Regions from separate parts of the Bacillus sp. ISL-35 genome, predicted to be linked through region 2. Evidence: riboswitches for the same ligand, from Rfam matches in the RefSeq annotation. Region 2 holds a riboswitch; each other region holds the start of a gene.
The links. Region 2 has a riboswitch for preQ1 ahead of queF (preQ(1) synthase). Riboswitches for the same ligand answer to the same signal wherever they lie in the genome.

Region 1 (10,879 bases), on a different contig from region 2:
GTTCTTTCCACTTCGATCGCCGGCATCTCCCCGGCATTGATTTCCACATATGCTCCATCCATCTGGATCGAAGGCAACAGCTCTTTATCCAGCTTCAAAACTGAAAAGCTGCCAATCAATAAAACTAACACCACCATCAAACTGACTAAAATCTTTCTTTGAATGATAAACCTTAATAACTTCATAAAATCCTCCTAAAATTATCTTAAAATAAGATTGTAAAAAATTTCTATTTTATTCACCCAAAAACAGATTATACACACATTCATAGGAAAAAATAACTATAAATTTGTAAAAATATAATTAAGTTTCTATATTAATACCTACGCTGATAATCTAGAGTGTCATAATAGAAATCTTCTCTGTGATATTTCCATTTTATCCCTTGAATGAAAAAGCCATAATGAGCCAGAGACAGATTTTCATATAGGACTCAAGGCTGATAGGAAATAGACAGAGAGGAGGATGGCCTAGAGAGAAAAATAGTTTGAATTCAACATTTATCTATATTTCTATCCTTCCATTTATGGTAAAATCCAGTATATGGGAAGTGGCATCAAGTACATACAGGGGATGGATGTTTTAATGGATTTCATTTTAGGAGCAGTTGCTGGGTTGGGTTTAGGTTTCCTTCTGCGTTCAAGGGTGAAAAGGCCGAAACAGGATGAGGGGCTGGATCAGATACAGCGGATTGCCAGGCTTGTCGAAAGTTCAAAGGACGTCATTTATTATTATCAGGTTAAGCCGGAATTTAAATTCAAGTATATAAGTCCGTCCCTGGACACGTATCTGGGAGGAGGGGTTGTAGAGGCGGCTATGGGAAATCCGTATGACTGCTTTGAACGATCGCATCCGGATGATGTGGACCAGCTGCATGACAAGGTGACAGGCAATCTTGATTATTGCCAGCCGATTCTTCAGAGGTGGCGTAATCATGAAGGAGAGTACCTCTGGTTTGAAGAATACGCAAGTCCGGTTTATCACAACGACCAGCTGATTGCCATTCAGGGAATCATCCGAAATATTGATGATAAAGTCAAGCTCCAGGAAGACTTGGAGTTCCGGATTAATCATGATGCATTAACCGGGATCCATAATAGGCATTACTTCCAAAAACAGTCAGATTCATATAATAAAAAGACCATATCTGCGGGCATCATTATGTGCGACTTGGATAATCTGAAAACCACGAATGATTCTTTTGGGCACAAACAGGGCGACAGGCTTTTGATTGAAACAGCAAAACTGCTGGCTTCTTTTGAGTCTAATGAAATCTTCGTTTCACGGATGGGCGGGGATGAATTCGCCATTCTTATACTTCGGAAAAACGAGAAGGAAATCATAAATCTCATTGAATTCATCCAGACCTCGATTGATCTGTATAATCAAAAAAACCGAACTTGCCCAATCGGTTTATCTATTGGCTATGCCTGCACCAGCGCCTCCGCGGGCAGGATGGAAGAATTGATGGCCATGGCTGATGCGAGAATGTATGAGGCGAAAAGACGGAAAAAAGAGTGTGTACATATATAAACGGCTTAAGCACAATCGAAAATAATGGCTTGCAAACCATATAAAAACCGCATGGATTAAACCCATGCGGTTTGTTCATTCATACCAACTTCTCGAGGTTCACTCGTTTATGGATCGCGAGCATCACTGGAATGCCGACAGCCATTACGATGAATTCACCCGCGGCTGTTGTCAGCCATGTGAACAAGAACGGCATCTGAAATGCGAGATTCAGTTCAAGCGCGATAAGGAACATCGTGAAGGTGAACACCAGAGCATTCACAATCATACGGCCGATGATATTTTTGATATATTTAGAAGTGAAGATCGTAATCAACAAAGAAATCACTGACTGGCCAACGCCAAATACAAGGTCATAAGCCATCATCGGGGAAAAGAGCAGGTTTGTTAAAAATACTCCCAACACAATTCCGAAGAAATACTTTTTGTTAAAAACAATCAGGTGGTTGAACATTTCCGATACGCGGAATTGTACATTGGTAAAGCCGAATGGCTGGATGACAGCAGAAACGGCGATATACAATGCAGCCAGAATCCCGTTTCGGACAACCGTTCTCGTATTCATTTTCATCTCTCCTAGTTTTTTTACGTGGGATGGTTACGAACCACGATATTTTAAAGCCAATTGTATATTATATAGGATGAAAGACCTTCTCACAATAGAATTTTTCTAGAATACTAGTTTGACACTTGGGAGCTGGAGGAGATGAATTTATCTCATGTTAAAGTATCTTTGTTTTAAAATAATTCCTTTGATTGATATAATTTAATGAAACTGAAAAGGTAAAAACGTCCTGAGAAAATTGAAGTTCCTGGAAAGGGGTTATAAAAATGTATAAAAGAGATATAAAAAAGCATTGGACCGTTCAATATGAAGAGAGAGGCATGCCCCATGTGCAGGCGGGGCTGGTACTGAACCCGCAGGAGTGGAGGGAATTGGATCCGTTCATTCTAATGGCTGAGGACTGGTTCAAGCGCGGTACTTTTTCCGATCACCCACATCGCGGCTTCCAAACGATTACGTTTGTCATTGACGGCAGACTGGAACATATCGATAACCATGGAGGGCACAGCATTCTTGAAGCAGGGGATATCCAGTACATGAACGCCGGAAGCGGAGCGAGGCATGCCGAGGAAGCGGTTGACCACGATATTGCCCATACACTGCAGTTATGGCTGAATTTGCCTGGAGAGCTGAAAGGCACAACCACTTCTTATCAGAATGTTTATAACGAAGAGGCGCCTGTTGTCCCATTCGATGGCGGCACACTAAAGGTCTACTCAGGAGAAACCGCCGGTGTAAAGGGACCGATGGAACCTTTGGTGCCATTTGCCTTATCTGAAATCCGCCTGTCTGAAGGTGCTGAATTCACATATGAGCTGCCAGAAGGGCATAATGCGTTCCTTTATGTACTATCAGGTGAAATTGAAGCTGGTGAAAGCCAGGTCAACCTTAAAAAGTCTTCAGCAGCCACGTTAACCTTTAAGGATGGCGGGGAAGGCTTAAGCGGATTAACTTTTAAAGCGAATAAGCGCTCAAGAGTGTTGGTCTACTCCGGCCAGCCGATCAAAGAGGAAGTTGTTGCTTACGGCCCATTCGTCATGAATTCAATGGAAGAAATCCGTCAGGCATACCGCGATTACCAGGAAGGGAAGTTCGGCGGGGAAGCGAAGTGAGTTAGCGGCAAACTCCGAAAATTTTTATTTATTTTTTTCTGTCGAATAAGTATGATAAAAGTAGAATTAAAATCCGATAAAGGCAAATCCAGGGAAACCTGGGGACGCAAAACTACAGGGGCTAAAGTCATGACTATGCCAGCCAGTTGCCGAAGGTTCACATAGTAGATTTATGTGTGCTGCTCTTCGGACAGCACTTTTTTGATTTTGATTCCAATATATAAGTGGGGGAAATTGGAATGAAAAAGTTTTTCGCATCAACGGTTTTGACAGGACTGCTTGCTTTTGGTACGGGAGTATCCGCAGAGGAAGTTGTAGAAACTGTAGATCCCGGAACGACACCAGACGAGTTTTTATTTACGTTTGATCAATTATTTGAAGAATTGAAGCTTTTAATCACCTTTGATGATGAAAAGGAAGCCGAGCTGCTTTTAGAGTTTGCGAACGAGAGGCTGGCTGAGGCGGCAGCTATGTCAGAGGAGGAAAAGACAGAATTCGTACAAGAGGCGTTTAAAGATTATTTAGAAACGCTTGAAGAAGCGCAAGAGAAGGTCACGGAGGTCATAGTTGAAGACGGGACCGATTCCGATGGAGAAGACCGACTGACAGAAGAGTTGGAAAATGCAGCTAATCTTGAGGAAGGGCTTACCGAAGAACTTGAAAATGAATTAAAGGAAGAAGTTGCAGAAGCAACAGAACAAGCAAAGGTCGTTGCGAACGTAGTAAAGGATCTTGATCAGAAAATGGTATCCCAGCTGCGTGAACAGGAGCTGGGATACGGGCAAATCGCACAAATCTTCTGGCTTGCAGAGGCAGCTGGCAAGACAGTAGAAGAGATTGCTGTTTTATATACTGAGGAAAAGGTTGGCTTTGGACAGGCAGCCAAGAAGCTGGGTGTCCACCCGTCCAAGATGAAAGGACTCGCATCAGGCAAAAAAGAATCTTCAGTCGATGAAGAAACGGATACAGATGAAAATGCTGAGAGTTCTGAAGATGAGGGCTCTGAAGAAGCAAATCAGGCTGAAGAAACGAATATTGAAGAAGTAAATCAGGATGAAGGAACGGATACTGAAGAAGGAAATGTAGAGCCTGATTCGACTGACCAGGTTAATACTGCAGCGGCTTCGGTTGCCGGCGCGGATACGAGAACTACTGCTTCACATTCAATAGAAAAAAAAGCAAGTGCAGAAAAGAAAGCTGAACAAGCAGCTGTGAAGGTTACAGAAAAGAAAGCTGAAGCTGAAAAGAAAGCGGAAGAACAAAGGCGCGAAGCAAAAAAGAAGGCTGAAGAAAAGCAAAAAGAAGAAGTGAAAAAAGCTGAAGAGAAGAGTAAAGAGGAAGCGAAAGCCAAAGCCAAAGAAGAAACTAAGGCCAAAGAAGCTAAGAAAAATAAAGAGAAGCAGGAAGATGAAGAAGCGGAAGAAGACGAGCAGGAAGATGATAACAGCAAAGGTAATTCAAACAAAGAGAAAAACGGAAAGTAGATTAACAGGTACAATCGAGGCCAAATCGGATACAATTAGAAAATTTGACGGACTTCAGGTTTTTATGTACCATGATAGTATAAATTTGAATAGTTCTCCTAAAGGGGAGTAGCTTTTACAACAGAGTCGTCATTCCGGAGGTCACTCCCGGCTTTGTTGGCAACAATCGTTGTTAGCAAGACCTTTGCCAAATATGGTGAAGGTCTTTTATTGTTTTTAACCTTCACCAGAGCAGGTGAAGGTTTTTTATTAATCTTTTTTGGTTATGGTAAAGCCATTCCGTCCTATATGTGCCCGAAAAAGTGCCAACAGGAAGACTTCGGTCACATAAAGAGGGAATATCTGCCCGAAAAAGCGCCGACAGGAAGGTTTCGGTCACATAAAGTAGTGGAAGCGAAAAATATTATGATAATAGGAACCTTTTTATAAAGCAGCTAGACGCATTTGCTGGCTTTTAACATAAATTGAAATATCGGTGTGTAAAAGCTACTTGAGTCAACAACATCCATGCAGCTTAATGTTAAAAAGTGAGTTGACCAGAATGAAGTTATCGCACGATGAATCTAAAAAAGTTACGATTACGGAGGAACAGCATGTTATTAAGAAAGTACATGTCACTGCTGGGTGTGGGATCAGCCCAGATCGACTTGATTTTGAAGAAGGATGTTCTAACCCCCGGAGATTCGGTGAATGGTAAGTTTTTGATCAAGGGCGGGACGGTTGCCCAGGAACTGCAGCATATTGAATGCAGCCTTGTCATGGTTGATTTGAAGACAGAACAAGAAGATGAATTGGATAAAATATCAATCGACGTAGAGACGAGGATCCAGCCAGACGGGGATGATGAAGTTCCATTCACGTTCCAGCTCCCAGCGGATGTTCCTCCCTCAAATAAGCATATTTCTTACCACTTTAAAACAAAGCTTGTATTCAAGCAGGGAATAGAAAGCTGGGATGAAGACATGATTAAGGTCGTGAAAAAATGAACGGCAAACCATTAAACGGCGAGCCGTGAACTCCACCCAGGGGTGGGAGGCAGCGCTTCGCGGAATAAGGGATTCTTCAAGTCATATAAAATTAGAAAGGAGCAGGGAAAATGAACCAATATGAACATCTGGCAAAGAGTGTTGTTTATTCAGTACGAGGATCAAAAGTAGCTTTGGTTCATAAAGCCCCTTCATTAAAGCTGATTGGAGAGGGAAGGAGTGCTTTCGCATTCCTGATTAAAGGCACGGATTTGGTTTTGAAAGTCTTTTTTCCACAGTTTTACAAGATTGCCGCAGAAGAGACAGCAGTCTATCAGCAGCTTGCAGGAAGCAGGTTTTTCCCTAAGCTTCATGAATCAGGAAGTAATTACCTGGTCATCGACTATGTCCGTGGATTGACGCTCTATCAATGCCTGGTAAATGGAAAACCGATTTCTCCATACCATATTGAGGAAGTCGATCATGCCCTAAAACTGGCCAGGGAGAAAGGTCTTAACCCGTCCGACATCCATCTGAGGAACATCCTCATCACCCCTGATAATGACATCAAGCTTATTGATGTGGCAAGATTTCGGCAGACGAAGGAATGCTCCCAATGGAAGGACCTGAAGACGGCCTTTTATAAATTTTATACCCATGAGCGCTTTCCTAAAAAATTGCCGGAACCAGCGATGGATTTAATTGCATTTTTCTATAAAAAAGGATTGCTTCCATCTATTAACTAATTGTGGCTGCAATCCTTTTTATAAAATTACATAAAATAATGATAACGAAAACAGCAGTAGGTTCAAAAACTTGTCCTGTATTCCTATCCTGCGTTATGATGGTTTATAACAGTGTAATTTGGAATATGTGAGTTTGGATATATAGATGATCATCGTCATAGAACACATGGAGGAATCATTATGACTAAAGAACTGCAAGCATTAGGGGAAGCCATTATCAGCAGGAAGCATCAAATTGCAAAGTCTGTCCATGAAGACAGATACTCTGACGCCGTATTAACGGAAGCACAGAAATATGACCTTGGTAAAATTGAACAGCAAATCCTTGAGGTCAGGGCAAATTTCGTTGAACTGTTCGGGGAAGCTTTGATCGAGCATGAAGATCCAAAGAGAGTATTCGATAAACTGACAAACTGGGGAAAAGAAACCGGCGAATATATTTATAAGCTGGGTGCCTCTCTTGATGAAGCTTTGAAAGATACAACCTTTTATCGTGAACATCTTTGGAAAGCGATAAGAGAAGAAGCAAAGGATATGCCTGCTGCTGTCTTCTTTGATGTTTTGGATGTTATTGACCCATTGATGGATCATGCGATTTACAGTTTCAGCCTTACATTTGTTGAAGCGCATCAACAGAGTCTTGAAAATGCCAAAACAGCATTGCTTGAACTTTCAGTACCAGTTGTTCCGTTAATGCCAGGAGTCGGTGTCCTGCCTCTTGTCGGAAATGTGGATACAGAAAGAGCTCAGCTATTGATGGAAGAGACACTGGATCAGGCAGTGAAATTAAAGCTGACTCATCTTATCTTTGATGTCTCCGGCGTCATGATTGTAGATACCATGGTTGCCGATCAGCTGTTTAAAGTCATCAGTGCCCTTTCACTTGTCGGCGTAAAAACCATCATGACCGGTATTCGTCCAGAGGTTGCCCATACGATGGTGACGCTTGGACTGAACCTGGAAGGAATCATGGTGAAATCCAATCTTCATCAGGCCTTCAAGGAAATCCAGCACTTACAGAATGCATAATGAATCAAAAGCTGCCTCGGCAGCTTTTTTATGTTGAATCAGATAAGAAGGATTTTCCTATTGAAAAAGAGAAATGGAAAGTAGCCTTGAGAAAAATGTGTGACTGGGGGAAATAGAAAATGGCTGAGATTGTGTACCGTAATGTAGAAGAAAAGGATATACCAGAGTTATTCGAACTGATGAATCAATACATAGTTGATTTTTACAAAAAGCCGGCACCTGATGAAACAGAACTGAAAAACCTGATTCACCATCTGTTGGAACATCCCGACTCGGGTTTGCAGTTTGTGGCTGAAAAAGAAGGAGAACTGCTGGGGTTCGCCACCTTGTATTTTACTTTTAGCACGTTGCAAGTTAAACGCGCAGCCATCCTGAATGATTTATTTATCAAAGAATCTGCCAGAGGAGAAAAAGTGGGTGAGAAGCTTTTTAAAAAATGCCTGGCCTTTATAAGGGAGAATGACTTTGCCTATATGACGTGGGAAACGGGTAAGGATAATTTTGCTGCCCAGGGATTGTACAATAAAATGGGCGGGAAGCAATCTGACTGGCTGGTATATGAAATAGAATAAGAAACAGCAATTGAACGGGATAGTAGCTGCTGAGTCGGATTTCGTGTAATTTACTAGATTAACACCTATACTATAATGTGAAATAATCGACAGGAGGGATCCGGGATGCAGATTGAAATGTGGACTGACTTTGCTTGACCATTCTGCTATATTGGCAAAAGGCGTCTGGATGACGCTATTAAACAGATTGACCACCCGATAGAAGTAACGTACCGCTGCTTCGAGCTTGATCCGAACATGGAGCGGGATATAGATTATAACATGTATGAAGCTCTCTCAAAGAAATATGGGATGAGCATTGCCCAGGCAAAAGCGAGTACGCAAAACATGGTACAGATGGCGAAGGAATCCGGCCTGGAATACAATATCGATACACTGATCCTAACCAATACATTCGATGCCCATCGCTTGACGATGTTCGCGAAAAAGCATGGGTTAATGGCTGAGATGACGGAAAGGCTATTGCGTGCCTACTTTACGGACTCAAAGCATATTGGGGACCATGAAACACTGGCGAATTTGGCAGGGGAAGTCGGACTGAATCGTGACGCTGTAGAGAAAATGCTCGCAAGCAATGAAATGGCCGATGAAGTCCGTGCTGATGAAAGCACTGGCCAGCAGTATGGAATCACGGGTGTGCCATTCTTCCTGATCAACAAGAAGTATGCAATTACTGGTGCCCAACCTACTGATGTCATCGTTCAGTCATTGAAAAAAGTCATCGCTGAGAGCGAAATCACTATTTTGAACAACGATGATGGAATGATTTGCGACGACGATGGTTGTGAAATTCCAAAGAAATAGTCAAAAAAGAACTAGTCGGTGATGACTAGTTCTTTTTGTTCTTGGCTGTTTTCGTAAAGATTGTTGTTAAAATCCTAAAGCCGATTTTAACGTAATAGATACATATTGCGGTGGTCGGTATAAAGTTTACATGCTCTTTTCTCATAAAAAGCGTCTTCTTTACAAGGGTAAACAGCTCATTCAATCCAATTTTGTATTCAATAGCAACAAAGTTTGAGAAAAGAGCCTTGTTCTTAAATAAATTCGACAACTTCCTCGATTGGCAAGCGAGTTGTCTTATGTCCAGGTGCAGCTGCCTTGCCCAGGGCGATCAGCAGGGATGGCATATAACGATCTTCAATGTTGAACTTTTCAATGAACTGCTGCCTGTTGAAGCCGCCCATTGGAACAGTATCATAGCCGCGGGCTTTTGCTATCAGCATAAGCTGCATGGTTACAAGACCAGCATCAAAAGATGCGATGTTTTCTCTCATGTCAACTGGGACAGAAGGATATAATTTGTTAGAGTTCTCAATCATTCTGCCCATTGTTGTTTCGTCCATATAGCCAGCTTCGAAAGAACTGCGGTACACCTTTTCACTATTTCGGTACATTTCCCTGTCACCAAGGACAGCGATGACTGCAGATGCAGTTTCCACCTGTTCCTGATTATTGGCAATCGCCCTTAATTCCTTTTTGACAGCCTCGTCCTGGATCACAATGAACTTCCATGGCTGCAGATTGCTAGAAGATGGTGCCAGGGTAGCTTCTTTTAAAATGTCTAAAATTTCTTCGCGCGAAATTTTAAAATTTGTATCATATTTTCTGACTGAACGGCGTTCACGGATTACCGTGGCTAGGCCTGTCTCGGTTGAGTTCATATTCATTCCTCCAAAGATGTAGTTGGTTACTATTTGTAAGCAGTAATAGATTACTCCTAGAAAGAGTTGACGTCAATTAAGATGTTTCAAATATTATAGTGTCAAAAAATGGACCATGAGTCGTTCTGCTACTTTAAAAATTTTCACGGCTTAGTGGAAAATGAATTACATATATATCTATATAAAAAGGAAAATGATCAGTTTTGTTGAATTAAATATGGAAAAATAAAGAAGATTTGCGGGGAGTGTATAAAATGAAGGTATTAAAGGATTGGACAGCATTTGAAAAAAGCTGGCTGTTAATTTTTACAGCGGTCAACATCTACCTGTTTTTCGCATGGAAGGATTCGCTTCTGGGACTGATTTCTTCGATTACAGGGATGCTGTGTGTTGTGCTTGTGGCGAAAGGGAAAATTACAAACTATTATTTCGGTATTATCCAGACTTCTACATATGCCTATATTTCCTATACATATGGCCTGTATGGAGAGGCAATGCTGAACGGCCTGTTCTACTTCCCGGTACAGTTCATCGGACTTTATATGTGGAAAAAGAATCAAATTAAAGACAATGAGAGCGTCAATGGAGAGGATATCCCTGTCCAGCGCCTTACAAAGGAAGGCTGGATTAAGCTTCTTGCAATCATCGCAGTTACAATAGTCGCTTATGGCTTCTTCCTGCAATACCTTGGAGGCAAGAGCGTCTGGATCGATTCGGCTACAAATGTCCTGTCGGTCTCTGCCCAGATTTTGATGCTGAAGCGTTTTGCTGAGCAGTGGGCCCTGTGGATTTCCGTCAATATCCTGTCCATCATCCTGTGGATTGGGGCATTGGTATCGACCGGGGGCAATGATATTTCAATGCTCGTCATGTGGTCCGCGTTCCTGGTGAACTCGATCTACGGTTATATTAATTGGACGAAAATGTCTAAGGATCAGAATTTGGGGGCTGCAGCATGACGTTTGGCAAAGTAGGGATGTATGGGGGCAAATTTATCCCTGTCCACCTTGGACACGTCTACGCAATGATTAAAGCTAGTACAATGGTTGATGAACTTCATGTCATTGTTTCCTATGATACAGAGTATGAAAAAAATATCCTTTTTAAGGACGCCCGAATTCCTTATATTCCTTTTAAACAGCGTATCAGATGGTGGAAGCAGCTGACGAAGGACCTGGCACATGTCCAGGTTCATGCCATAGAAGAAAT
Region 2 (10,879 bases):
AATGCAAGCATCACATCAAAGGAGGAACCATAATGGATAAAAAGGAGAGACAAGGCCGGTCACCCTATGATTACGATGACCAGGGTGTCATGCAAGTCAGCCAGCAGATCATGGATTCATACAACAGCGGAATAGTCCCACAGGAACAAATGAAAGCAGCCGCTGAAGCCGATGAGGAATTGAGGTAGTTTTTGGAGACTCATCATTAAAAATTCAGAGAATGATCGGAAAATAAAGGCTTGCTAATGTAGTATTCTTAGCAGGCCTTTATCTTTAAAAAGCTGGCAAATTCGTTTATTAGTGAAAGGGGGAACGGCTTTCATTTTTTAAAGACTGCTGTAGACATAATGTAGTGAAATAGTGTTTTTACAATTAAATTCTCCTATATGGGTAATCCAGCTGAATGAAAATCTAATATCTTTAAAATTCAGAATAGTATATTTTAGGGAATTTTATACGAATTGTTTTGCCAAAAGCTCTTTTTTCTACTAAAATGAAAGTGTTTTCAAACTCGTTTCTTTTTACTATTTTCCACTTTAAATATAGTATGAAGAAGCAGTATGAAATGGAAGAGCAATCATAATACATAGGAGGTATGCAAGAATGCGTATCGGTGTACCTAAAGAGATAAAGAATAATGAAAACCGTGTGGCCATGACGCCTGCAGGAGTTGTTAACCTTGTGAATTTCGGACATGAGGTTTACATCGAAACAGGTGCCGGAATTGGCTCAAGTTTTACGGATGAGGATTACAAAGCTGCTGGTGCACTAATCGTGGAAAGTGCACAAGAAGCATGGGCACAGGATATGGTCATGAAGGTTAAAGAACCTCTGCCAGAAGAATACGGCTATTTCCGTGAAGGTCTAATTTTATTTACATATTTACACCTTGCTCCAGAACCTGAGCTGACAAAGGCATTGATCGAGAACAAGGTTGTTGGTATTGCTTACGAAACAGTTCAGCTGGCAAACGGCTCACTTCCATTGCTGACGCCTATGAGTGAAGTGGCTGGCCGTATGTCTACTCAAATCGGCGCTCAGTTCCTTGAAAAGGTACACGGCGGAAAAGGAATTCTTCTTGGCGGAGTTCCTGGTGTCCAAAGAGGAAAGGTTACGATCATCGGCGGCGGTGTAGCTGGAACGAACGCAGCGAAAATGGCAGTCGGACTTGGCGCTGAAGTTACTATGATTGACTTGAATCCTGACCGTCTTCGTCAACTGGATGATATTTTTGGATCTGATATTACAACGCTTATGTCCAATCCTTTGAACATCGCTGAAGCAGTCAAAGCATCTGACCTTGTAATCGGTGCTGTATTGATTCCTGGCGCTAAGGCTCCTAAGCTTGTGACGGAAGAAATGATCCAGTCCATGAACCCAGGCTCAGTCGTTGTCGATATCGCGATCGACCAGGGCGGAATTTTTGAAACAACTGACAGAATCACAACTCACGACAACCCAACTTATGAAAAGCATGGAGTCGTTCACTACGCAGTTGCCAATATGCCGGGAGCTGTTCCACGGACAAGCACAATTGCACTGACAAACGTAACAGTGCCTTACGCAGTGCAGATTGCGAACAAAGGCTACAAGCAGGCTTGCCTTGACAATGAAGCGTTGCTGAAAGGAATCAACACGCTTAATGGCTATGTAACTTACCAGGCGGTCGCTGAAGCGCATAACCTTGTATACTCTCAAACAAAAACATTATTGGAACAAATTTAATGATTCACCGAGATCCGGAGCTAACCATCCGGATCTTTTTATATGGGTCAATTTTGGACAAAGCTGTTTAAAATCTTTCAATTTTAGCGTATATTATTTATGGGATACGGGTTCTCTAATAGAATGTCCGTGATAAATTGTAACCTGAGGAGTGTCATGATGGATAAAGTACTTGTTTTTGGCCATAAAAATCCTGATACAGATACAATCTGCTCTGCGATTGCGTATGCAAACTTAAAGCAAAAGCTTGGTGTCGATGCAGAAGCAGTGCGTCTGGGCCAGGTCAATGGAGAAACTCAATATGCACTAGATTATTTCAAGGCTGAAGCGCCGCGCCTTGCCGGCAGGGTTTCTGAAGAAGTGGACAAGGTTATCCTTGTCGACCATAACGAACGTCAGCAAAGTGCGGAAGATATTGCTGAGGTACAGATCGTTGAAGTGATTGACCACCACCGTGTGGCCAATTTCGAAACAAGCGATCCGCTTTATTTCCGTGTTGAGCCAGTTGGCTGCACAGCGACAATCCTGAACAAGATGTACAAGGAAAACAATGTTGAAATCGATAAGAATATTGCCGGATTGATGCTGTCTGCGATCATTTCTGATTCCTTGTTGTTCAAATCCCCAACCTGCACAGACCAGGACGTGGCAGCTGCTCGTGAACTAGCTGAAATTGCTGGAGTCAATGCAGATGAATACGGCCTTGAAATGCTGAAGGCTGGAGCTGATCTTAGCAGCAAAACGATTGAAGAGCTCATTTCTCTTGACGCGAAGGAATTTCAAATGGGTGAGTCCAAGGTTGAAATTGCCCAGGTGAACACAGTGGACGTCAATGATGTTCTACTGCGCAAGGTTGAGCTTGAAGATGCATTGATCAAAAAAGTGACTGAAAAGAAACTTGGTTTATTCTTGCTGGTGATCACGGATATTTTAACAAATGACTCGGCTGCACTTGCGATTGGTGAAAAAGCTTCAGCAGTCGAAGAAGCCTTCAATGTAACACTTGAAGACAATACAGCGACACTTAAAGGCGTCGTTTCCCGCAAGAAGCAAGTCGTTCCAGTTTTGACAAATGTACTGGCTAAATAATAGCTAATAAACGAAAACCGTCCTTGCCAAATCAGCAGGACGGTTTTTACATATTTCTGGGTTCAATATTAAGCGAATCTCTCAGATCTTGCAGTTGCTTTTTTCAGCTTGATTGTAATATAGGCAAAATACACAAAAGCGGCAATCGAGAAGTAAATCCATGCTTGCGCTACTTGAGCGCTTTTCCAAAGACCGGTCATGGACAGCAATGCTGGAAAAGTCAGAGTCAGCCATGACTGGACCATGGCTACCTTGCCGATATACGCATCGATTTTCTTGTTCATTCCCATCGACAGGAAGAACAGGAACCAGAGATAGGCCCACATCAGCCAAGTAAGCGTATTGACGATATCTTCAAAATGGATATAGGCAACGAATGCGTAAATAAGGGCTATGACAGCCACCCAAAGAGAGTACCAGCCCAGTCCGCTGCCATCAAGGTCCTTCAATAAAGTCATGCCAACATATAAATAAGTGAAGCCAAATAGAAAGATGCTGGCAAGGCTGTAGATGGTCCAGTTGCTTTGGTCAGATGCGATGATTAAATAGAATGGAACGATGACCTGCATGGCCCCGATAAACAAATTGAATACAGCTACACTTTTCGCATTCGCTTTTCCCAGCAGCATCAAGCTGTTCAGGAAAAGTGCTGCGCCTGATAATAATAAACCTGCGTCTCCCATGATGTATGCCGCCCTAATGAAACTGGACGGCTCTGACCTCCTTTATCGAGTAACGATAGAGTAAATAAGAAAGAGCAATTCCAAAACCCTGTTTGCGAGGATAGAAGGAATTGCCCCTTATGTTAACTTGTAGCTATTACACCATTTTCTTCGACTGATCGACTTTGTCCATATCCTTGGATGTGAAATATCCAGGCAGGATTTCATCAATTGTCGTTTCCTTCACATCACCATTCAGGTTCGAAAGGTAGATTTTAGTATCCTCAGTCGCAAATTCTGCTATAACCTGGCGGCAGGCACCGCAAGGAGAAACAGGACCTTCAGTATCAGCCACGACTGCAATCGCCTTGATTTCTGTGTCACCTTCGGATACGGCCTTGAAAATCGCGGTTCTTTCGGCACAGTTCGTCAGGCCAAACGAGGCATTTTCAATATTGCAGCCAAGATAGACATTGTCATTGCTTGTGATAATTGCAGCGCCAACCTGAAACTTAGAATATGGAACGTATGCTTTGCTTCTTGCATCGATAGCTTTTTCAACAAGCGTTTTTTTATCCATCGTCCATTCCCCATTCCCGAATGATATATTTGTTGCTTAGTATGAAGAGTCTGAAGACAAACCGTTGACGATTGCTACGCCAGAGCTTGCGCCAATTCTTGTTGCGCCAGCTTCGATCATGCTTTGTGCATCCTCAAGGCTTCTCACTCCACCGGATGCCTTCACGCCGATATCTGGGCCAACTGTTTTTCTCATCAATGCGATGTCTTCGACTGTTGCTCCGCCTGTTGAGAATCCAGTGGATGTCTTGACGAAATCCGCTCCTGCACTTACAGAAAGCTTGCAAGCCATTTCTTTTTCCTCATCAGTAAGAAGGCAAGTTTCGATAATGACCTTAGTCAATGCTTTGCCCTTCGCTGCATCAACCACTGCTTTGATATCCTTTTCAACAAGGTCATACTGCTTGTCCTTCAATGCGCCGATGTTGATGACCATATCCACTTCAGTCGCACCATTTTCGATGGCATTTTTCGTTTCAAAGGCCTTTGTTTCTGAAGTTGTCGCTCCAAGAGGGAAGCCGATGACTGTGCAAACTTTTACACCTTCAGCATCCTTCAGGATTTCAGCTGACCTCTTTACCCATGTAGGGTTAACGCATACAGAGGCAAATTTATATTCTTTTGCTTCCTCAGCCAGTTTTACAATCTCTGCTTCGGTTGCATTCGCTTTAAGCAATGTGTGGTCAATCATACCTGCTAAATCTTTAGTCATGTCAATTCATTCCCTTTCGATAAAAAAATATAATGAAACGCTTTCATAATGAAGAAAAATATATAGCTCAAAGTTATTATGTGTTACTTACATGAATAATATAGCAGGTGGTTGAACAAATGTAAATAACCTAATGAACATATGTAAAAATAAACACTGGAAATACACGGAATTGTCATAGTTCCTTTCGTCTTTGTAAAAGGCTCTTTTCTCAATTTGTTGCATTTGACTACAAAATTGGATTAAATGACCTATGTTTCTTCACAAAATTAAAGCTATTAATGAGAAAAGAGCCTGCACACTTAATTCAGAACTACAAAATGGCTTCTTATCACGTTAAAATCGGCTTTAGAATTTTAACAACAATCTTTACGAAAACAAACAGCCTTGTAAAATTTTCTTTTGACTTTAACAGGACATTTCTTTATAGTGGCAATATAAATTGAATACAAATCCTGCATCGCGGGAGAGGTTCATAGCGGACACCCTCTATAAAAAACTATGGATTTGATTCAACCATATCCAGGAGGATGTGGTTTTTTTATTAGCAGGGTTTTCGGCCTCGTTTAGCGTTTGCGGACAATAGTGGAGGCTTTATAATGGCAGGAAGAAAAGATGAGGAAATGAAAGATTTGACGTTGCTTGGAAACCAGGGGACCAAGTACTTATTTGAGTACAGCCCTGAAATATTGGAAACCTTCGAAAACAAGCATCCATACAGGGATTATTTTGTGAAATTCAATACACCGGAGTTTACGAGCCTGTGCCCGATCACAGGGCAGCCGGACTTTGCATCGATTTATATCAGTTATATCCCGGATAAGCTGATGGTAGAGAGCAAGTCTTTGAAACTGTATCTGTTCAGCTTCAGAAACCACGGTGATTTCCACGAGGATTGCATGAACATCATCATGAATGACTTGATGAAGCTGATGGATCCAAGATATATCGAAGTCTGGGGCAAATTCACGCCAAGGGGCGGAATCTCGATCGATCCGTACACAAACTACGGCAAGCCAGGAACAAAATACGAGGAAATGGCAAACTACCGGATGATGAACCACGATATGTACCCGGAAAAAGTCGATAATCGTTAAATTGGAAAAGAGTAGCTGCTGATGCTGCTCTTTTTTTACTGAAAAAAAACACGGATTTTTTTCAAGTCGCTATAAAAATTCAAAATTCGCTATAAAAATCAGATTTTCGCTATAAAAAAATAAAAGTCGCTATAAAAAAGAATTTTTCGCTATATAAAAGGGAAAGTCGCTATAAAAAGGAAAATTCCGCTATGAAAAATAGAAAAACGCTATAAAAAGGGAGCTTCCTCAATAAAAGTCAAAAACAAACCGCCTGGATCACATGATCGCAGGCGGTTTTGGGGTTGTTTTACGATACAAATACCAATTCTTTAGGATATTTCGTTAAAATTTCAATTCCATCCTCTGTGATGACTACATCATCTTCAATTCTTACGCCCGCGACTCCTGGTACATAAATTCCCGGTTCAGCGGTGAACACCATGCCTTTTTCCATTATTAATGGGTTCGTGCTTGTCAATGATGGGTACTCGTGGACGCTGACTCCGAGCCCGTGTCCAAGGCGGTGAGGGAAGTAGTCACCGTATCCAGCATCTTCAATCACTTTGCGTGCAGCAAGGTCAACCTCTGAGCAAGCTACTCCGGCACGAGCTGTATCTAAAGCTTTCAGCTGTGCTTTCAAAACGGTATTGTAGATTTCTTCCTGCTGTTTAGTGACCTCTCCATAGGCAACAGTCCTTGTAATATCTGAGCAGTAGCCATCCATCACAACGCCAAGGTCGAACAAGACGAGGTCACCTTTTTTGATCTTGGTAAGTCCAGGTGTGCCATGTGGTGCGGCTGCATTTTTACCAGTAAGGACCATTGTTGAAAAGGACATTTCTGTAACGCCTTTTTTCTTCAATTCATACTCGATCGCAGCAAGGACATCCAGCTCGGTTTTGCCTTCCTTGATTTCGCTGACTCCTGTCTCGATTGCAAAATCAGCCAGTTCACATGCTTTTCTCAGCCGTTGCAATTCTTCTTCAGTTTTCACCATCCGCATCAGGCGCAGTTTTTCCTCTGCTGATACGAATTCAGCATTGCCCAAAAGTCCAGTCAGCTTTTCATAGCGCTCGACATTCAGCTGTTCCTTCTCGATTGCAATCTTCTTAATCGCAGGAATACGTTTCTTCATCGCATTGAAGGCAAGTTCCATTGAGTCATCTGTATCGCTATAGCCGAGGATTTCAAGCTCCCATCCGGCGTTTTTGGCATTTTCCTTGTCCATTGCCGGGCAAATCATGAAAGGCTCGGCATCCTGGAACACGGCAACAGCCAGCAATCTTTCGTGTGGATCGCTTAAAAATCCGCTCAAATAAAATACATTGTCAGGGGATGTAATAAATGTGACATCGACATCATTGTTCTTCATCCATCCTGATAACGCAGCCAATCTTTCAGTCATAGATATTCCTCCTCTATATGTACATCACACTATGAGAGTAGCAATTACCCGGTCAAAAGTAAAACTTTTAACTGAATGAGTTGTTGGGTATAAAGAAAAATGGAAGCAGGAAATCGCCAAATGGTGTTGAAATAATTTAATGATATGGCTGACTTTTGCAATGGCGTAATTTTTGCAAAAAGAGCCCTGAATGAAAGGAGCGATAATATGAAAGTATCTTATCACGGCCATTCTGTTGTTAAAATTGAAACGAATGGGAAAACAATCCTGATTGATCCATTCATTACAGGAAATGACCTGACCGATTTGAAAGTGGAGGATTTGAAGCCGGATGTGATTATCCTGACCCATGCACATGGAGACCACCTCGGGGATACGGTCGAACTGGCAAAAACACATGATGCCCTGGTAATTGCCAATTTCGAAGTCGCTACATATTTAAGCTGGAAGGGCCTGAACACACACGGAATGTCGATTGGCGGCGCGTATGAATTTGATTTTGGCAAAGTCAAAATGACCCAGGCCTTCCATGGAACAGGCATGGTCACGGAAAACAATGAGATGATTTATGGAGGCATGCCAGCGGGAATCCTGTTCATGGCAGAAGGAAAAACAGTGTTCCATGCGGGCGACACTGGTCTTTTTTCTGACATGAAGCTGATTGGGGAAAGGCATCCAATTGACCTGGCATTCCTGCCGATCGGCGACAATTTTACGATGGGACCGGAAGATGCGGCACTGGCAGCGGAATTCCTCGGTGCAAAGCAAGTTGTGCCGATCCATTTCAATACGTTCCCGCCAATCAAGCAAGATCCCCACGCATTCGTAAAAATGCTGAAAAACAATCAAGGCCGTGTCCTTGAAGCGGGAGAAGCGATCGAATTATAAAAACCATGGCTGCACAAAATTTGTGCAGCTTTTTTATTTACAATGCTTTTTTCTGAGCCTTAAGCATAGATTTGAATTAAGACAACCTATAGGAGGGGAAGAATGAAGAAGAACCGTTACTTATTGTACCTGCTGTTATGCGGCGTCATGCTCTATATTGCATTGCCTGAGCTCAATCTCCAGGCTGGGGGAAAGCAAGCCTTGTTTGCAGGCTCCTGGCTGTTCCTCGCGCTGCTGGTTTTTGCCGGGAATCTGGCGGCTTTTTTATACACGCCGAAAAAGAAGGCCAGCAACGAAAGCGGAAAAATGGGAAGCAACCAGAAAAGAAAATCACGCGTTTACACTGGCTGAGTTTTATCGGCCAGTTTTTCTTTTGATCAGAAACCAACTTCGAAATAAAGGCCTGGACCTTAATACAATTGAATCAAACCCTTTAAAACCTTATAATGTAAATGGATAGAGCTACATTGAACGGAAAATTATGATAAAGGGTGAAGGTCTTGGCAACTAAGCATGAACAAATACTTCAATATATAGATGAATTGCCAATAGGTGAAAAAATATCGGTACGCCAAATCGCCAAGGCGCTTAACGTAAGCGAAGGAACTGCATACAGAGCCATAAAGGAAGCGGAAAATAAAGGGTATGTCAGCACGATCGAACGTGTCGGCACCATCAGGATTGAGCGGAAAAAGAAAGAAAATATCGAGAAGCTCACGTTTGCAGAAGTCGTGAACATCGTCGATGGACAGGTCCTTGGGGGACGGGGAGGGCTTCATAAAACATTGAATAAATTTGTCATCGGAGCCATGAAACTGGAGGCGATGATGCGTTATACAGGTGCGGGCAACCTGCTGATCGTCGGGAACCGCGATAAAGCGCACGAGCATGCGCTAAGAGCCGGAGCTGCCGTATTGGTGACTGGCGGTTTCGACGCTGAGGACCATGTCAAAAAGCTGGCCGATGAATTACAGCTGCCGATCATCTCAAGCAGCTATGATACTTTCACAGTCGCGACGATGATCAACCGTGCAATCTATGATCAGCTGATCAAAAAAGAAATCATCCTTGTCGAGGATATCCTGACACCGGTAGCCGAAACGATTTTCCTCAAGGCGAATGACACTGTGTCGGACTGGTACCGCCATAAGGACGAAACGCTGCACAGCCGTTTTCCAGTCGTCGACCATAATATGAAGGTGATTGGGATGATCACTTCAAAGGATGTCATGGGCCATGAACAGGATACATTGATCGAGAAAATCATGACGAAAAGCCCGATGACCGTCAGTGGCTCGACGAGTGTTGCTTCATCTGCCCATATGATGGTGTGGGAAGGAATTGAGGTATTGCCAGTTGTTGATGATGGGAACAAGCTTCAAGGCATCGTCAGCAGACAGGATGTATTGAAGGCTCTTCAGATGGTGCAGCGCCAGCCGCAGGTAGGGGAGACACTGGATGATACGGTGACGAACCAGCTTGTCCTGGCGAAAGGAAAGACCAAGGATGAAGATATTTTCCGCTGCCAGGTGACTCCGCAGATGACGAACCACCTCGGGACCATTTCATACGGTGTTTTTACAACAATCGTGACAGAAGCAGCGAACCGTGTGCTGAGAGGATATAAAAAAGGTGACCTGGTTGTCGAGAATATGACGATTTATTTTATCAAGCCTGTCCAAATTGACAGTGTCATAGACATTTATCCGAAGGTTCTCGAAGTAGGAAGGAAGTTTGGAAAGGTGGATATTGAAGCCTTCAATGACGGAATTCTTGTCGGCAAGGCGATGATGATGTGCCAGCTGATCGACAGACATTAATAGATTGAAAAAGCCGATCCGTAAACGGATCGGCTTTTTTTGAACGTTAATTTTCCTGGGCTTCTTTTACAGCATGCGGAAGATAAAATTTATAAGCTTTAATCCCACCCCATACACTCAATGAACCAATGACGATAAAAATAGCACCCACGATGTATGTGACAGTCGTCTGGAACAGGAACAGTTGATTGATGCCGAACAGTGCAACGAACAATCCCAGGGCGATGCTGGACTTGGCAGATAGCCATTTTCGCTCAGCAGGACGTTTGCTGCGGACATATTTAATCTTGTAAAAGATATAAAAGACGAATGAAAGAACGATCAATAATACGAGAATAGGCATTGCAATTCCTCCAAATTCAATAATCTACTCTATTTTACCGTTTATTTAAGCAGAATGCCATACAGTTGTCCTTGCATTGGCTACGCGGCAAGGAGTAAATTCGAAAATAATAGATTTCATTGCAAAAGATATTATTATATTCATGAAAAAATTATTTATTCGCAAAAAAGATTACTTTATTCGGAAAAAATAAATTTTATTCGAAAAAAAATACTTTTAATCGCAAAAACCACCCGTTTATTCGCAAACTGGAAAAAATCACGGCTTTTTTCCAGCTTAACAGTTCCCGCAAATGTCTTCATGCTTTTCTTTTCCAAAAAAGATGTTCATAATTGAGATATGAAAAAGGTGAAGGAGCATTTTGATGAAAGAGCAAATACTTGAGGCAATTGAAAATTATGAAACCATCATTATCCACCGCCATGTTCGGCCAGACCCTGATGCGTACGGTTCGCAGGGAGGACTTGCCGAGATTTTAAAGGCTTCCTATCCTGAAAAGAATATTTACACAGTGGGCGCAGAAGAACCATCACTTCATTACTTGAGAAGGCTTGATTCTATTCAGGATGCTACTTTT
Region 3 (10,879 bases), on a different contig from region 2:
GGTCCAGGGAAAGATGGTCAATATCGTAATTATTGAGAAGGTACAGACATTCATCAATCGTTTCGGCCAAAATATAACCGTCAGGTGCTCGGCGATAGTCATCCATAAATACACTTATTTTCTCCATTTCTAGCACTCCTTCCTTAAAGAGGGGTGACTAAGAAAAGTCGGATGTCCCAAAATCTTTCTTAATCTAAAGCCTAACACATATCGCAACAAAGAAGGGGATTTTTAGATTGGGAAATCCTTCTATTTTTAAAAATCTGTGTTTTTATTTATTTTATTAGGTTTTTTTGAAGTCATGCTAAAAAACCGGAAGTTCTTTAAAATAATCAAAACCCCGAACAGCTTTATCGTCGGGGTTTCACTATTGTTGGCCGAAATATTCTTGCGAGCAGGCTTGGTTTGGCCAGGCTGACAGGGTGCGATTTTAGGTGCAGCACCCTGATGAACTGAGCGTAAACTTTTTCATCATGGGAACAAGCCAGTGAGACCTTTTTGACAAACCACTGTAAGAAAGGAAGACCAGCAGGTTTATAGCCCCTTGTAGTGCTAAAACGGAAATCCTCTGTTAAGGCAATTAGCCAGGGCATATCGACAATCCTGCTAACCTTTCTATGAAACTTCTTAGTTAGGTCTTTTTTTGACAGCCCTTTTGATAAAAGTGTTCTCAATGCTTTAGCTTCCATTGCAGCGAGACTCATTCCCTGTGCGAAAACAGGGTCTACACGACAAAAGGCATCCCCAATAACCAATAATCCCGAAGGTGCGTTATTTTGTCTTTCGAAATGAAACCTCCTCATAGAGGGAAATCGATAGACTTGAACAGTTTCAGATCGCAGAAGACCAGCTTTTATCGCTTCAAAAAAATCTGGCTCATCAAGCGTCTTTGAATATTGCAGAAAAGAGTCTCTGTCAGTTGGAACATTTTTCTCTCCATAGCCAATCAGCGTTACAAGCATATGGTTTTCTTCTAAAGGTGAAATTGTGCCTCCACGGTTAAGCAACGGGGGAGCTGGATAGGAGAGGAGACTATGCCAATCCCTTGTTTTAGAAGAAAGCTTTCGGTAGACCATGCTGGCATAAAATAAATCCACTTTGATTTCAGTTTTAGCCGGCATGCGAAAGCCAGAATCTTTTAGCCATTTAGTATGTAGTGCTGCTGCACCAGACGCGTCGATAATAAGATCTGCAGAAATCTCAGTTACATTTCCGTTTTGTTCTTCGATTACAACTCTATCAACCTCATTGTTTCGGTATAAAAGATTTTGAACCTTACATGAGTAGCGGAAAACGATATTTGGCAGGGTTTCGAGTCTTTTTTGTATGCTCCACTCCAGCAAAGGGCGGCTTTGCTGGCTGATGGATACTTTTGACTCAAACCTGACCTTATGACTTCCGTGATGGGACCATGTAAGATCTCCGGCAAAATCTGAAAGTGTTGCACCTTTTTGAGATAATTCCTTTAGAAGTCCAGGGAAAAGCTCTTCTAATATTTCTTCTCCACTTTTTAGCAGAACATGGCCCTGTTTCCCCTGCGGAGCGCCCTTCCTGGCAAAGGCATCCTTCTGGTTCTTATCCTTTTCTATTACAATGACTTCGTCAAAAAACTCCGATAGCACTCTGGCAGCCAGCTTGCCCGCCATACCGTTCCCAACCACCACGGCTCGATTTGCTGCTTCCTTTTTAGAATACATCCGTTGCCCCCTGGTATATATGTAGAAAATTATGTTTCTTCAAGGTCTATAAGTTAAAATGTATGTATCTGAATAACATTGTACAATACGGTCATTTTACCTAAAGAGACAGGGAAAAGAAAGAGTTGTTATATGTCAATCCAGGCTCATGGACAAACTACATTACCCTGCGCCTTGTTTAAGAAATCTGCATCCCTGATGATTGGAGAACATGCTAATGAATGAGCAGCTGTTTGATAGAATGCTGAATGTTAGAACCACAGGCCAACAGAAAGGCTTTATGCCATCCTTGCATTATCATCGCTATGAACCTACTCCATACAGCGCACTTGAGTTATTTTTTCGGGAGTATGAACTGAGTCGTCATGATAAAATAGTTGACTTTGGGTGTGGCAAAGGGCGTTTGAATTTTTATCTTAATCATCAATTCAATACAACTGTCACTGGTATTGAAATGAATGAAATTTTCTATTCGGAAGCGCTTGAAAATAAACTTAACTATTTGAAGAACCATCGTAACAGAGCCGATGCCCTCCATTTTCAATGCATTTTGGCAGAGGATTATGAAATTCGCCAGGATGAAAATAAATTTTACTTTTTTAATCCTTTTACTGTGCAGATTATGATGAAGGTTGTTAATAATATTTTGTTATCATTTGAAAGGGAACCGAGGGAAATCGACTTGATTCTTTATTTTCCTTCGGAGGATTATATTTTTTATTTGGAGTCACAAACACCATTTGAACTGGTTTTTGAATACAAATTGCCGGACCCTAACCTGAATGAAAGGTTTTTAGTATACAGATTGAAGGCTTAAAGCAAGTATTGAAGAAAAGAATGCTATTAGCAAAATCCTCACTTTTTAAAGGGATTTAACAGTATATAGAGAAATTATTACTGACTATGGATTGATAAGGGAGGAAACAAATTGGAAGACAAGGTGATGAATGCAATACAGGATGAATACCCTGAGGATTTTGCCTGGTGTTATGGGTGCGGAAGGATGAATGAACACGGCCATCATTTCCGAACAGGCTGGGACGGTGAAAAGACAATCACAATATATAAACCAAAAAAAGAACATATGGCTCTGCCGGGTTTCGTATATGGCGGATTGATCGGTTCACTGGTGGATTGCCATGGCACTGGTTCAGCTGCCCTTTACCTGCATCGCAAAAATGGAAACGAACCAGGTGATGGGGCAGAGCCTCCAAGGTTTGTAACAGCATCGCTGCATGTCGATTTCCAGAAGCCAACACCTAATGGTATCGAATTGAAAGCGATTGGCACCGTCCACGAGATTCATCCCAAGAAATATCGCGTAGAAACAGAAGTATATGCTGGAGAGACCTTATGCGCAAAAGGGGAAGTAGTGGCTGTTGTCATGCCTGATACTTTTTTGAAAAATAATGCGTGAAAAAAGACCCTGATAACCCTCAGGGTCTTAAAACTTGATTATTTTACAGGTTCAAGCAAATTCGTCGGCAGAAAGCCTTCTTCGCCGGAATCTTTCATTTTCACCTTTGTGCGCCGGAGGTCTCTTTCGATGATTTCCGCTTCACTGCCCTGCTTGGTTTCCTTGACATCTTGATCTTTTACGATCTTGTCCACTCCTTCTACGTCATTCAATTCAATCAATTTATAAAGTTCATCATAAGCTTCTGCTGAAAGTGCAAGATAGGCATCTTTTTGGACTGTGGCCGTATCTTCGGGCTGCAGGGTGTTATCTTTTACTTCCTGTTCACTTTCCTTGTACGTATCCTTCATGTTCTGGATGATTCCAGGTGTTTCTTCTTTTACTTTATCAACGACTTTTTTTGACTTTTCCTCGGTTGCTTCCGCGGCATTTTTTGTTTCTTCTTCTAATTGTTTTGCGCCCTGTTCAGCTTCGTCACTATTGCATCCTGACGAAAGTATAACTGCCAAGCCAGCAGGAATCATCCATTTTTTTAATAAAACGGCCATAAGTATAATCCTCCTGATTCCACTATTAATATATTGTAGGATACCACTGGGTCAACCAGTTAAAACCTTCATTAAAACATCGACGAATTCCGAATATTAGATATAATACCGATATACATTAATTTTCGGGGGGGATTTGCATGGAAGAGAAAAGGGTGTCATCTCCAATTGCGGCAGCTAATAAATTCATTGAAGACCGCTTTCCTGGTTGTGACGCAGCGCTTCTGGCCGGTAGTGTAACCAGGGGGGAAGCAACCGAAACCTCAGATTTAGATGTCGTGGTCTTTATAAGTGATATCCGCTCCGCATACAGAGAGTCATTGGAGTTTTGTGGGTGGCCGATTGAAGTATTTGTACATAATCTGCACACCTGCAGAGAGTTTTTTCAAAACGATATTAGCAGAGCCAGGCCCAGTTTGCCGAGAATGGTTGCTGAGGGAGTGATCATCAGGAATGGTGAATTACTGGCCGAAATAATGGATGAGGCAAAAAGTATCATTGAAGAAGGACCTGCAGAATGGACGCAAAAAGAGATCGAGTTTAAAAGATATTTCATCACCGATACCCTGGATGATTTCATTGGATCAAATAATAAGGCTGAAGAAATTTTCATTGCCAATGAATTAGCTAACCAACTTCATGAATTTGTTTTAAGGACCAACAAACGGTGGATCGGCAAGTCAAAATGGGTAGTGAGGGAATTAACGAGGTATGATCCTGAATTTACTGGTAGATTTATTGGAGCGTTTGATGCCTATTACAAAACCGGAAACAAGCAAATCGTCATAAAATTGGCGGAGGAAATATTAGAAGAATACGGTGGCAGATTGTTTGATGGTTTTTCAATTAGATGAAAAAGCAGCCAAAAAATTGGCTGCTGTTGATTGCTTATTCTCAGTCTTATAGAATATTGACAGGTTTGAAGGTGGAGAGCGAGACTTGTCAAGAACCCGATGTTATTTTGACAGGTTAGATGATAGTGAGTGAAAAGCTGTCATGAATCCGGCGTTATTTTGACAGGTTTAAAGGTGTAGAGCGAAAAGCTGTCAAGAACCCGCTGTTATTTTGACAGGTTTGAAGTAGGATAGTTAAAAGCTGTCAAGAACCCGACGTTATTTTGACAGGTTTAAAGGAGTAGAGCGAAAAGCTGTCAAGAATCCGAATGTTATTTTGACAGGTTTAAAGGAGTAGAACGAAAAGCTGTCAAGAATCCGATGTTATTTTGACAGGTTTGAAGGAATAGAGCGAAAAGCTGTCAAGAACCCGACGTTATTTTGACAGATTTGAAGGAGTAGAGCGAAAAGTTGTCAAGAACCAGTCGTCATTTTAAACAAGCTTTTAAAAACCTGGAATTTAAGCTTTGTAAATTCTAAAGGCAGCCAGGCAAAAACAGCTGATGATGACAATCTCAATCGTGAGAAGGAACATAATCCCTTCAGAAGCAGCAGCTCCTGCCATTGGTGCCATGATTCCCATGATCACACCAATTAGATATCCAGTCAATAATGTTTTGTAGTTAAATAGATTGCCGAACAGGATTCCTGATAAACCTCCAATAATCACCGAAAGCAAAGCGGCCTCCAGGAAGTGTAACGGATATAAGTTGATAAAAATTAGCCCTGTTCCCAGCGCTAATCCGGCGGCGGCCACCATTGTTATATTTCTGGCCAGGTGAAAATCAATATGCGTTCTTCGATTGTACAAATAAATATAAAGAACGTAGGCAGATAAAAAATTTATTGGGTAAAAAATCACTATCCACTCCGGCAAGATTCATCACCTCTACATTCACTTTATTCATGTAGGGAGTAGAGGTGCTAACAATTAAAATGGTGCCAAGTCGATTGTTCTTAACCCTATAAAAATTTATAATTAATGCCATGATGAGTTGACACTGAAAGGATGAACTTTATGGATGAAATAGTTAAAAAGCTGCGATTTAAAGAAGGCAATGCATTGGTATTGAATGCACCGGATGGATTCCGTTTAGGGGTGGAAGGCGAACAGCAGAGTGATAAAAATGATTTCTTACTTTTGTTTGTGAGCAATAGGGACGAAATCATGACATGGTTGCCAAAAGCATTGGAAGCATTGAAGCAAGACGCGGTTTTCTGGATTGCCTTCCCAAAGAAGAGTTCAAAGGTTCAAACGGATATCAAACGTGACTCACTTTTTGCGATCGTAAGTGAACGATCAGACTATAGAGCAGTCAGCAATGTTTCCATTGACCAAAAGTGGTCAGCTCTCCGATTCAGGCAAGAGCACCTGGTGAAAACGAAAAAATGATGGAATAAATTAAGCTTTCTTTTTATAAAATGTGTGATAAAATGAATAAGTCAAAATTACATATTCCGTCTATGCGGAAGAGGTTCTAGCTACCCTCTCAAAAAAACTAAGGGAAAACAGTACTGCTGACTTAGTGGTGCTGTTTTTTCGTTGTAAAGGAGAATTTTTCATGAAAAACGAGAAAGCCGTAGTCGTTTTCAGTGGCGGGCAGGATAGTACAACATGCCTGTTTTGGGCTCTAAAGGAATTTAAAGAAGTAGAAGCAGTCACATTTGATTACAACCAGCGTCACCGGACAGAAATCGAATGTGCAAAGGACATTGCAGCTGAGCTTGGAATCAAGCATCATATCCTCGATATGGGCCTGCTGAACCAATTAGCACCAAACGCATTGACCCGGAACGAAATTGAAGTGAAAGATGGAGAGGACGGGGAGCTGCCATCCACGTTTGTTCCAGGAAGGAACTTATTGTTTTTATCATTTGCTGGAGTTCTGGCGAGTCAGGTCAACGCAAAACACATCGTAACCGGTGTTTGTGAAACGGACTTCAGCGGCTACCCTGATTGCCGGGATGTTTTCATAAAATCCTTGAATGTTACCCTTAATCTTTCAATGGACGAAAACTTTGTCATCCATACACCTCTAATGTGGCTGAACAAAGCAGAAACCTGGAAGCTGGCCGATGACCTGGGGCAATTGGAATTTGTCAGGACAAAGACATTGACTTGCTATAACGGGATCATCGCTGATGGGTGCGGGGTATGCCCTGCCTGCAGGCTGAGGAAAAAAGGACTGGATGAGTTCCTGGAAGGAGCTGAGTCATGATGTATGATTTCCGTATTGTCGACCAGCTTCAAAAAATAGATGAAGATATAAAGAGAGAGCAGTTAAAATATCACTCAAAACGTGTCCTTGTCAGCAAGGAATTCACCTTTGATGCCGCCCATCATCTTCATGAATATGAAGGGAAATGCAAAAATCTACACGGACATACGTATAGAGTCATTTTCGGTCTGAGTGGTTTTGTTGATGCCCGCGGCCTTATGATTGATTTCGGAGACATAAAGGATATTTGGAAGTCAGAAATAGAAATATACCTTGACCACAGATATTTGAATGAAACGTTGCCACCGATGAATACGACGGCTGAAAATATGGTTGTCTGGATTTATGAACATATGGCAGAAGGCCTTGCAAACAGGAAATACTTATATGACGGAGCAAGAGTTGAATTCGTGAGACTCTATGAAACTCCTACAAGTTATGCAGAAGCGAGACGGGAGTGGATGGAGATTGAGTAAGATTCCCGTTATGGAAATTTTTGGACCGACCATCCAGGGTGAGGGAATGGTTGTTGGCCAAAAAACAATGTTTGTACGGACCGCAGGATGTGACTATTCATGTGCCTGGTGTGATTCAGCGTTTACATGGGATGGGTCCGGAAAAGATTTAATCAGGCAAATGGATGCAGCGGAAATTTGGAATGAGCTTACATCACTAGGTGGAGAAGGATTTTCATATGTAACGATATCAGGAGGTAATCCAGCGTTGCTGAAAAACATGTCAAGTCTTGTTCATTTGCTTAAGGAAAAAAATATCAAGATATGCCTGGAAACCCAGGGTAGCAAATGGCAGGATTGGTTCCTGGATATTCATGCGTTGACTCTGTCGCCAAAACCGCCTAGTTCAGGGATGGAAACTGATTTTCAAGTCCTGGATAAAATTGTCGATCGATTGGCTGAAGAAGGCGCAATTCAGAATGGAAGCCTGAAGATCGTTATTTTTGATGATATTGATTATGAATACGCCAAAATGGTTCATAAACGATATCCTGCCCTGACTTTTTTTCTACAGGTTGGGAATGACGATATTGTTACCGAAAACCGTCAGAAGCTCATGGTTTCCTTGGTTGATAAGTATGAATGGCTGGTTGAAAAAGTGATGATTGATAACGAAATGAAGAATGTAAGAGTTCTGCCACAGCTTCATGTGTATATTTGGGGAAATAAAAGAGGGGTTTAAATAAACAGGAGGTAAGACTATGAGAATCTTTTTATACTTGATTTCAATTGTAACGGCCAACGTGATTACAGCGGCACTTGCACCACTTCAGTTTGGCATGTTCATTGTTCCGATGGGGACTTTATTGATAGGAGCCACTTTCATTTTTCGTGACCTTGTCCAAAATAAGTATGGCCGGGCGAAAACGTACATGTTCATTGGTTTGGCTCTTGTATTATCCGCAATTGTTTCTTCCATTCTTGGTGACACTCTATGGATTGTGTTTGCATCGGCATTGAGCTTTGCTGTTGCTGAAACGACTGATACTGAAATTTATACAAGACTAAAACTGCCAATGAGCTGGAGAATTTTCTACAGTGGATTGGTCGGCGGACTGTTGGATTCGATCATATTTGTTGTGCTGGGATTGAGTCCGTTGGGAGCAAACTTCCTGCCATGGGAAGCCGTCCCTGCTGCGATTTTAGGCCAGGTAATCGTTAAAACCATCATCCAGGGAATAGGTGCCATGCTGCTTAACCCGATTAATCATATTTTCAACAATAAAGCGATGTCTAACTAGACAAAAAAGGTGCCCGATCTATTGATCGAGCACCTTTTTTTGAAGAGGAGTGAATCTTTCAGGACTTTTATTACTAATAGTTTCCGTTTCCTTTCGTTTCTTCGTTTTCGAAAAGAATCTGCCATATTTCTGACTTTGTCCTTCCATATTTGCGACCATCTCATTTTTAATAATAATAACCAGGATAAAGATAACCAAAAGCAGGCCAAGGGAACTGAAAGCCACCCAGGGAGAATATTTCAAAGTCCAGAAGTTTTGCCCGGTCAAACCGGCAAGTTCGTTTGTGATTGATTTCTTATAAGGTGTATTATAAATCTTTTCCTGATGAGGACCGCCCAGGAAGAGGCCGAACATCGCCAGACCCATCATCACCTGGAGTGTCTGCAATATTTGCTGTACAAATAATAAGGCGAATTGCGGCTTTAGATGTGGCAGGATCTGTTTGAGAAGTATATGAAGCCTGCTTCCTCCGAGAAGATAGGAGCTGGTCACATAAGACTTCGTATTTATTTCCTTGACCAAGTCTGTTGTAAAGAAAAAGACTGTGGGAAATCCGAGAAGGAACAAAACGATCATCTGATATTCAATCTTCACAATCACAGGGATCTCATTGTACATAAATACGACCGAATCCATTAATAAAACTCCGATCAGGAGTAATGGAATGTAATGGAAGGGCAGAAAAAATGCTTTGAAAAATGCTTTCAGGGCTGGGGCCCAGGTCTCTACGACTATACCCAAAAAGGCACCGGCTGCCACCCTTAACAGTGAAACAATCAAAACAGATGCGATTGTATATTTTAACCCATCAATGATTAGAAGCAGATTGTCACGCGCATCACGGTCTGTTCCAAGAAGATAATCTTTACTGGGCGGGTAAGGAGGGTTTTCCAATACATTGCCTTTTTCATCATAAAGCACGTCCAGCATCGACCGATAGTCTTCTGGACCAACAAAATCATATAAAATGCTGGCAGCAAGCAAAGCAAGAAGGATGCCGATGCTGATTTTTGTTTTTCTGTATTTATGTTTTTTCATATCTGTAACGCACCTCTTTTCCTGATGACCAACATTTTCACACTTAACTTAATGAGGTACTCAAGAATGATTGCCGGTGAGATAAAAATCACAATACTATAGATCAGTGTTAATACGTGTTCTCCTCTGAACATCTCGAACATAATCAGGTTAGTGAGAGTCGTCTCGTAATGATACATATGCTCTACAAGGATGAGATTCGAAAGCAGCATGTATATGATCATACGGAATTTTATCGTAAAAACAGGCAATATATTGCGAATCATGTAAATTGAATATAGATAAATCTTTGTCAGACCTTTTGCCATTCCAAAATGGATATAATGTTCTTCCTCTTCATCCTCCATATTTTTCAGTAGGTATAAGCCAAATAGGACAGCAGGAAGAAATGAAACCACGATAACAGGAAATGCGACCGGACGGGCTGAACCGAAGCCATACATCGGAAAAATTTTATAGTTAAATTCCTTTAAAAGATAAATATTTAGCATATTGATGGCGAAAATGAACAAGAGATCTGGAAGACCTTCGAAATAATCAAGAAAGCGATGGAGCATGCTCCTTAGCCTGAGCGGTGACAGGACGACCAGAAATGCTATTAAGCTTCCAAAGACAATAATGGTAACCAACGATATTCCAAGAATCTTATAGGAGTTTGAAAAAGCATTTATTACCTGTGTATTTCCTATATAATCAAGAAAGCTTTTTAGAGTAAACTCCTTTAATTGGGAAAATACCGTTTCCAGCCTTTCATAAAATGGTTTAACTGATAAGCCTAGATGTTCACCTTTCTTTTTATTGAAGTCAAAGAAGGCTGTAAAAGCAATAAAGCTTGCGATTCCGAATAGGAATGTTACTGTTAAAGCCGTGAGATAGACAGCTTTGACTATAGTTCTTTTTAAAATTTTAAATCCATTGACCATGTAAATTCTCCTTTCAGCCTAATAACAATTCTACTGAGTGGTAAAAAAAACCTTTTTTTTGCATAAAAAAACCCTTTTCCAGTGAAAAGAGTCTGCTGTGAGGATTAAATATTCAATTTTTTCATCACGAATTTCTCGATCGTTTTCCACGGAAGGAGATTTTTAATGAGCAAGGTGTTCTTAATGCCTTTACCAATTGGATATCTCAACTGCGGGGAGTTTGCAGATGCTATCCCTGCAACAAGCCTGGCAACATCGTGAGGATTCCCATAACTGGCTTCAGCGTTTTTTAGTTCGTACATGATCGCTTCCAAAGAAGATTCATACGGGGATTGGTTCCGTATTGAAACTTCTTCAATGCTTTTCCATATATCCGTTTTATAGGAAC

Region 1: it holds a riboswitch for preQ1, as region 2 does, so the genes downstream of both, J7E38_RS11805 (QueT transporter family protein) here and queF (preQ(1) synthase) in region 2, are expected to answer to the same signal.
Region 3: it holds a riboswitch for preQ1, as region 2 does, so the genes downstream of both, queC (7-cyano-7-deazaguanine synthase QueC) here and queF (preQ(1) synthase) in region 2, are expected to answer to the same signal.

What each region holds. Positions count from the first base shown of each region.
Region 1 is NZ_JAGGQK010000007.1:66,988-77,866, reverse strand. It holds gene J7E38_RS11815 (efflux RND transporter permease subunit) at 1-185, opposite strand, end outside; gene J7E38_RS11810 (sensor domain-containing diguanylate cyclase) at 586-1,533, shown strand; gene J7E38_RS11805 (QueT transporter family protein) at 1,613-2,098, opposite strand; PreQ1 riboswitch class I at 2,104-2,148, opposite strand; gene J7E38_RS11800 (pirin family protein) at 2,365-3,210, shown strand; cyclic di-GMP riboswitch class I at 3,282-3,364, shown strand; gene J7E38_RS11795 (DUF5667 domain-containing protein) at 3,450-4,694, shown strand; gene J7E38_RS11790 (hypothetical protein) at 4,848-5,123, shown strand; gene J7E38_RS11785 (sporulation protein) at 5,288-5,680, shown strand; gene J7E38_RS11780 (hypothetical protein) at 5,791-6,405, shown strand; gene J7E38_RS11775 (STAS domain-containing protein) at 6,586-7,434, shown strand; gene J7E38_RS11770 (GNAT family N-acetyltransferase) at 7,554-8,006, shown strand; gene J7E38_RS11765 (DsbA family oxidoreductase) at 8,157-8,810, shown strand; gene J7E38_RS11760 (nitroreductase family protein) at 9,044-9,670, opposite strand; gene pnuC (nicotinamide riboside transporter PnuC) at 9,925-10,629, shown strand; gene nadR (multifunctional transcriptional regulator/nicotinamide-nucleotide adenylyltransferase/ribosylnicotinamide kinase NadR) at 10,626-10,879, shown strand, end outside.
Region 2 is NZ_JAGGQK010000023.1:47,303-58,181, forward strand. It holds gene J7E38_RS21940 (hypothetical protein) at 33-188, shown strand; gene ald (alanine dehydrogenase) at 604-1,725, shown strand; gene J7E38_RS21950 (manganese-dependent inorganic pyrophosphatase) at 1,885-2,814, shown strand; gene J7E38_RS21955 (AmiS/UreI family transporter) at 2,883-3,497, opposite strand; gene J7E38_RS21960 (cytidine deaminase) at 3,634-4,056, opposite strand; gene deoC (deoxyribose-phosphate aldolase) at 4,093-4,767, opposite strand; PreQ1 riboswitch class I at 5,230-5,276, shown strand; gene queF (preQ(1) synthase) at 5,367-5,864, shown strand; gene J7E38_RS21975 (M24 family metallopeptidase) at 6,154-7,251, opposite strand; gene J7E38_RS21980 (metal-dependent hydrolase) at 7,459-8,139, shown strand; gene J7E38_RS21985 (hypothetical protein) at 8,242-8,490, shown strand; gene J7E38_RS21990 (CBS domain-containing protein) at 8,640-9,959, shown strand; gene J7E38_RS21995 (YtpI family protein) at 10,006-10,302, opposite strand; gene J7E38_RS22000 (DHH family phosphoesterase) at 10,667-10,879, shown strand, end outside.
Region 3 is NZ_JAGGQK010000014.1:121,665-132,543, reverse strand. It holds gene J7E38_RS18315 (cyclic-phosphate processing receiver domain-containing protein) at 1-127, opposite strand, end outside; gene J7E38_RS18310 (FAD-dependent oxidoreductase) at 351-1,697, opposite strand; gene J7E38_RS18305 (methyltransferase) at 1,915-2,514, shown strand; gene J7E38_RS18300 (PaaI family thioesterase) at 2,641-3,114, shown strand; gene J7E38_RS18295 (hypothetical protein) at 3,153-3,662, opposite strand; gene J7E38_RS18290 (nucleotidyltransferase domain-containing protein) at 3,803-4,516, shown strand; gene J7E38_RS18285 (hypothetical protein) at 5,016-5,234, opposite strand; gene J7E38_RS18280 (hypothetical protein) at 5,574-5,948, shown strand; PreQ1 riboswitch class I at 6,022-6,064, shown strand; gene queC (7-cyano-7-deazaguanine synthase QueC) at 6,118-6,774, shown strand; gene queD (6-carboxytetrahydropterin synthase QueD) at 6,774-7,250, shown strand; gene queE (7-carboxy-7-deazaguanine synthase QueE) at 7,243-7,971, shown strand; gene J7E38_RS18260 (VUT family protein) at 7,991-8,530, shown strand; gene J7E38_RS18255 (hypothetical protein) at 8,549-9,568, opposite strand; gene J7E38_RS18250 (hypothetical protein) at 9,565-10,491, opposite strand; gene J7E38_RS18245 (SDR family oxidoreductase) at 10,596-10,879, opposite strand, start outside.